2 regions of the Serratia rhizosphaerae genome follow, and region 1 is predicted to be linked to the other one. Evidence: predicted binding sites of a transcription regulator. Region 1 holds the regulator's gene; the other holds the start of a gene.

Region 1 (3,396 bases):
AGTAACGGCGGTTTCGGCGGTATTCACGATAAACTGCTGGCGGCGCTGGCGCAGCGGACAAAGTAAACCTACAGGTCGATGCCGGCGTTATATGCTGATGATAAAAAGCCGCTTTGCGGCTTTTTTCTTGCCCATAAAAAAGCCCCCGCGAGCGGGGGCAATGGGGTTTCGTCGGATAGGACGACGAGGGGTTCTTCAGAGAATTCGCGTTAACGTCAGAACTCGGCAGTGGCATTGACGAGGATAATCAGCTCAGTCAACACGTCCCTGAATGGTTATTTATAGATTTCGGCCGTGGCGTGCCAGTTGCCGTTCTCACGGGCTTCAATAATGCGGTAGGCTTTGGCGCCCTGTTGGTCGGCCTTATCGGACAGCGCCTGGCGAACGTCTGACGGTGAACCGGCGACGCCGCTGGCGGTCACGGTGCCGACAGACTGCAGGGTGCTGGCCTGTTCATTGCTCACCAGCGTGGCGGCTGAAGCGCCAAAAGAGACGGCTGACAGCAGCGCCATCGCTGCAATCGAAAATTTCATGTTCATGATGGTAGTCCTTGATGCTAATCGGTAACGGCCTGGAAGGACGGGTTGTTTTTTTATTCTTGAAGACCGTTATGGGTATAGCGTTGCCAGAGATTTATTCGTCCGTTATCGGAGCGTTCTTGAGTACTTATTTGTAGATTTCTGCCGTGGCGTGGAAGTTGCCTTCATTACGCGCTTCAATCACGCGAAAAGCGGTGGCGCCTTTGGCATCGGCTTTATCAGACAGCGCCTGACGGATATCGGAAGGCGCTGCGGCAACGCCGCTGACGGTAATGGTGCCTGCCGGCTGCAGTTTTGCTGCCTGCTCCGTGTTAACGGATTGTGCTGCAAAAGCACCGAACGAAAGCATAGACAGCACGCCAAGAGTCACAACAGTAGTTTTAACTTTCATGATTTGACCTCGTAGAATTCTTTTATCAGTTCCTGTGAACTGTGATTCATGTCACGGAAATGAGTATACAGCTAGTAACCCGAAAAATTAATAGTTTGCTAACAGTTCCCTATGAAACTTTATCATTATGCTTACCATTTCTTATAACCCACAGGAATAAAAAGTGATTATAAAATGGTCTTTTGATGTTAATTTTCTGTAATATCAAGCAAGTGAGTGACTTTGTCGAAAAGTGCGGAATCGGTCATCTGTGGAAAAATGCAGTGATGAAATGTGGCGAATGATGACGTTGCCGGAGCGATCGTCGTTATTGGCGTGACAGCGAAAAAGTATGCAATAGCCGGGGAGGTTAGGAGGCATGCGTAATACGCGGCCGCAGACCGCGTATTACCGGGAAGTGATAATTACAGTTCCTGTTCGAACAGCGCCAGAATGGCTTCATACAGCTGGCGGGCGGTGAAGGCGCTGGCCGGCGTAACGAAGATGGTGTCATCACCGGCGATGGTGCCGAGGATGCCTTCTGATTTGCCCAGAGAGTCGAGCAGGCGGGCGATCAGCTGTGCTGCGCCAGGGCTGGTGTGGATGACCACCACGGCATCGTTGTGGTCAACGTCGAGCACCAGATTCTTCAGCGGGCTGGTGGTGGTGGGCACCCCCAGTTCGGCGGGAAGGCAGTACACCATCTCCATTTTGGCATTACGCGTGCGTACCGCGCCGAACTTGGTCAGCATGCGTGATACTTTGGATTGGTTAATGTTTTCGAAGCCTTCTTCTTGCAGCGCCAAAACGATCTCGCCTTGCGAACTGAATTTTTCTTCCTTCAATAACGCCTTGAACGCTTTGATCAGATCTTCCTGCTTTGCGGGATTACGCATTTTGCACCGTGGAATGTTGCCAATAGATGTCATTATTATGCATATAGATGAATTTTTATGCAATAAAACCAGGGGGTCGACCAGCAAAAAACGGCCGGAACGACGGGGAAAGGGCGTTATTTTAGCAAAATACGAGTGTCATGAATATGCCCTTTCTCACAGGATTCATCGGCGGAGAATGGTGAATAAAATGTTATTAAAATGATGTTGTTCTGATGTTGCGTAAGGGTGTAATGTAACGGCCGGTTAACTTGCGCGTGAATAACTTCGCACAATTTTCGATTACTGTGCGCTATGCCCTTCATGCACCAGTTATTTAATCTAAAATGTCCGCGATCACGGTTATTTTATTGCGTCAGTTCTCAATCCAATGCTTAAGTGATTGTTTTTAAGGCGCGATAACATAAGTTCCGTAACCCAGAATTCACGGCGCTTTTATATTTAAGATAATACAAGGAGTATAGGATGAAAGTTGCAGTTCTCGGCGCAGCTGGCGGTATTGGCCAGGCCCTTGCCCTTTTACTCAAGACCCAGCTACCTGCAGGTTCTGAACTCTCCCTCTACGACATTGCCCCCGTTACGCCAGGCGTTGCCGTTGACTTAAGCCACATCCCGACCGCCGTTACCATCAAAGGCTTCGGCGGCGAAGACGCCACGCCGGCGCTGCAGGGCGCCGATGTGGTGCTGATTTCCGCTGGCGTAGCACGCAAGCCGGGCATGGATCGTTCCGATCTGTTCAACGTTAACGCCGGCATCGTGCGTAACCTGATTGAACAAGTGGCGAAAACCTGCCCGAAAGCATGCATCGGTATTATCACCAACCCGGTGAACACCACCGTCGCCATTGCGGCGGAAGTGTTGAAGAAAGCGGGCGTGTACGACAAAAACAAACTGTTCGGCGTGACTTCGCTGGATATTATCCGTTCCAACACCTTCGTGGCTGAGCTGAAAGGCAAAAAGCCGGAAGAGCTGAACGTGCCGGTCATCGGCGGCCACTCTGGCGTAACCATTCTGCCTCTGCTGTCTCAGATTCCGGGCGTGAGCTTTACCGATCAGGAAGTGGCCGACCTGACCAAGCGTATTCAGAACGCGGGTACTGAAGTGGTTGAAGCCAAAGCCGGCGGCGGATCGGCTACGCTGTCCATGGGCCAGGCGGCGGCACGCTTTGGTCTGTCTCTGGTGCGTGCGCTGCAGGGTGAGCAGGGCATTGTCGAATGCGCCTATGTGGAAGGCGATGGCAAATACGCCCGCTTCTTCGCACAGCCGCTGCTGCTGGGTAAAAACGGCGTTGAAGAACGTAAAGACATCGGTACGCTAAGCGCCTTTGAGCAAAAAGCGCTGAGCGATATGCTGGACGTTCTGCATAAAGATATCGAGCTGGGCGAGACGTTTATCAACAACTGATTGACCCCACCGCGTGATACAAAGGCCGCCGGCGTGTTCCCGGCGGTTTTTTTATGCCCTGACGTCAGGATTTTATCCGACTCTTGCGGTCCAGCAAACGCCGGGTTTCGGGATCAAAATAGCGACTTGGCCAGATCTCCGAAGGGTGAACGTTCAGCGCCTCGGCGATCAGCCACTCGCCTTTCGG
Region 2 (3,396 bases), 1.6 Mb from region 1:
ACTGGGGCTGTTTAACGGCGATATCGGCATTGCCTTGCCGGATGAGGCAGGGGAATTGCGTGTTCACTTCCAACTGCCGGACGGTAGCATCAAGTCGGTGCAGCCAAGCCGCTTACCGGCGCATGAAACCGCCTATGCGATGACGGTGCATAAGTCGCAGGGGTCGGAATTCGATCATACGGTGCTGGTGTTGCCCAACCATTATCTGCCGGTGCTGACGCGGGAGCTGGTGTACACCGCGATTACCCGCGCGCGTCAGAGGCTGTCGCTGTATGCTGTTGATAAGGTATTGATGAGCGCCGTGCGTACGCCGACGCAGCGCCGTAGCGGGCTGGCGGAACGTCTGATGATGGCAGACGATGAACAGGGGCGTTAATACGCCCCTGCATAACTTACAGATCGGCCAGCAGGATTTTTGAGCGGCGCTGATAGTTGTACAGCGCCTGTTTCTGCATCGGCAGTACGTCAACCTCCGCCGGCGTGAAGCCCCGCTCCTGGAACCAGTGAATACTGCGGGTGGTAAGCACGAACAGTTTTTGCAGTCCCATCTGCCGCGCCTGGCTTTCCACCCGCTGCAGCAGCATTTCGCCGCGTGATGAACTGCGGTAGTCCGGATGCACCGCCACGCAGGCCATCTCGCCAATCTTCTCTTCCGGGAAGGGGTAGAGGGCCGCACAGGCGATAGTCAGGTTATCCCGCTCAATAATGGTGAACTTATCGATCTCCATCTCCAACTGCTCGCGTGAGCGACGCACCAGAATGCCCTGTTGTTCCAGCGGGCGAATCAGTTCGAGAATGCCGCCGATGTCGTTGATGGTTGCTCGCCGCACCTGTTCGGCGCTTTCCATCACGATCTGCGTACCGATACCGTCACGGGAGAACAGCTCTTGCACCAGCGCGCCGTCTTCCTGGTAGCTGATCAGGTGACAGCGCCGCACGCCGCTGCGGCAGGCTTTTACCGCACCGCGCAGGAAGCGGACGGTGCCGGAGTGGTAGTCGCCGTTCTCCTCCAGCGCATCCAGACGTTTCTGCGCATCGTTAGGGAACAGTTCGGAGATAATCTCGCCCTCGGTGTCGGTTACCCCCTGTGAAGAACAAAAGCCGATCATCTTTTCCGCTTTCAGCTTGCTGGCCAACTGGGTCGCTACTTCTTCTGAGGTCAGGTTGAAGCTTTCACCGGTGACGGAAACCGCCACCGGGCCGATCAGTACGATGGCGCCGCTGTCGAGCTGACGGTGAATAGCCTCTTCATCAATACGACGGATACGCCCGCTGTGGTGGTAATCCACCCCGTCATCGATACCCAGCGGCTGGGCGATAATAAAGTTACCGCTGACTACGTTGATATGCGCGCCCTGCAGCGGGGTATTGTTCAGGCTCATCGACAGCCGGGCGGTGATATCCAACTGCAGCAGGCCGGCAGCCTGCTTGACCAGCTCCAGCGTCGGCGCATCGGTCACACGGGTATGTTTGTGATAAAGCGGTTCGAGATGATGCTGCGCCAGGTTGGCATCAATCTGCGGTCGTGCGCCGTAGACCACCACCAGGCGGATGCCCAGGCTGTGCAGCAACCCGATATCGTTAACGATATTAGTGAAGTTTTCATGCTCAATCGCCTCGCCACCGAGCATCACGACGAATGTCTTGCCGCGGTGGGCGTTGATATAGGGAACTGAGTGACGGAATCCTTGAACCAGCTCTGTACTACGTTCCTTCACGGCAAACCTCATGTGAATATTTATACGGTATTTTTGTATTTTTATTCTTTTCTGCCGCTAATGGCAAGGAGGAATTTGCGTTGTTTTCCCTGCTAACACTGTTAAATCGTTAATAAATTGAAAACCCATCAAAAGATTTTCTGATGACAGCGCCGAATGGATTCGTTAAAGTTTTCGGCATTGTCTCTATTTTGCTGTTTTTTTAGTCTACTGCTATTGGTTGGAGCCGCATGTCAAACGATAATCACAATCTGGGTCGCCGTCGTCTGTTGCAGGGGGTTACCGCAACCTGGTTGCTGAGCGTGAGCCGTGTCGGTTTTGCCGCGTCGTCGCATGTTATCGCGGTGCGTGTCTGGCCTTCATCCACCTACACGCGCGTGACGCTTGAGTCCAACGTGGCGCTGAAGTACAAGCAGTTTGCGCTGACCAATCCCGATCGGATCGTGGTGGATATTGAGGGCGTGCAGCTTAACAGCGTGCTGAAAGGCATCGCCTCCCAGGTGCAAAACAGCGACCCTAACCTGAAGCAGGCGCGCGTCGGCCAGTTCGATAAAGACACCGTGCGTCTGGTGCTGGAGCTGAAGCAGGACGTCCGCCCGCATATGTTCACCCTGGCGCCGATTGCTGAATACCGCAACCGTCTGGTGCTGGATATGTATCCCAGCAAGCCGGCGCCCGGTGATGATGACTATGATCCGCTGTTGGCGTTGCTGGAAGATTACAATAAGGGCGATCTGGAACGGACGCTGCCGGCACCGGCCAAAGCGCCGCAAACCGGTAAGGCGGGGCGTGACCGGCCGATTGTCATTATGCTCGACCCGGGGCACGGCGGTGAGGATCCCGGTGCGATCGGCAAGTACAAAACGCGCGAGAAAGACATCGTGCTGCAGATTGCCCGTCGGCTGAGAACGATGATCAAACGCGAACCGAATATGAAAGTCTTTATGACGCGTAACGAAGATGTTTTCATTCCGCTGAAGGTGCGGGTGGCAAAAGCGCGCAAGCAGCGCGCCGATCTGTTTGTCTCCATCCACGCGGATGCCTTTACCAACCGTGCGGCGCGTGGCTCATCGGTGTTTGCGCTGTCGACTAAAGGGGCAACCAGCGCCGCGGCGCGCTATCTGGCGCAGACGCAGAACGAATCGGATCAGATTGGCGGCGTCAGCAAAAGCGGTGACCGCTATCTGGATCACACCATGTTCGATCTGGTGCAGACGGCGACCATCAACGACAGCCTGAAATTTGGCAAGGAAGTGCTGCATCGGATGGGCAGTATCAACCGGTTGCACAAGAATCGTGTCGATCAGGCCGGTTTTGCGGTGTTGAAGGCGCCGGACATTCCTTCCATTCTGGTGGAGACGGCGTTTATCAGCAACGTGGAAGAAGAGCGTAAACTGCGTACCAGCCGTTTTCAGCAGCAGATCGCGGAATCCATACTGGCGGGTATCAAGGCTTATTTCTCCAACGGCGGAGCGAGGCGTTAAAGAGAAAGATGGCGCTGGGCTGCGGCCCGGCGTGATGATGTTGGCGGATTTCAGATACAAAAAAACACCCATAAGGGTGTCTATTGTCATCATCAATAATGGTTGCGGGGGCCGGATTTGAACCGACGACCTTCGGGTTATGAGCCCGACGAGCTACCAGGCTGCTCCACCCCGCGTCCGTCTTGATGCTTGTG

The links. The regulator ArgR, encoded in region 1, controls arginine synthesis, uptake and breakdown. The targets are predictions, from matches to a motif close to ANTGAATAAAAATACANT.
Region 2: a site for ArgR is predicted at 1,751-1,768, ahead of argA (amino-acid N-acetyltransferase). Genes of this name have one in related genera too.

Annotation. Positions count from the first base shown of each region.
Region 1 is NZ_CP041764.1:1,694,386-1,697,781, reverse strand. Features, by position in the region: gene mpl (UDP-N-acetylmuramate:L-alanyl-gamma-D-glutamyl-meso-diaminopimelate ligase) at 1-66, shown strand, start outside; gene yhcN (peroxide/acid stress response protein YhcN) at 276-539, opposite strand; gene yhcN (peroxide/acid stress response protein YhcN) at 667-930, opposite strand; gene argR (transcriptional regulator ArgR) at 1,335-1,805, opposite strand; gene mdh (malate dehydrogenase) at 2,271-3,209, shown strand; gene FO014_RS07985 (helix-turn-helix domain-containing protein) at 3,274-3,396, opposite strand, start outside.
Region 2 is NZ_CP041764.1:3,318,861-3,322,256, forward strand. Features, by position in the region: gene recD (exodeoxyribonuclease V subunit alpha) at 1-376, shown strand, start outside; gene argA (amino-acid N-acetyltransferase) at 393-1,730, opposite strand; gene amiC (N-acetylmuramoyl-L-alanine amidase AmiC) at 1,949-3,202, shown strand; tRNA gene FO014_RS15450 (tRNA-Met) at 3,302-3,378, opposite strand.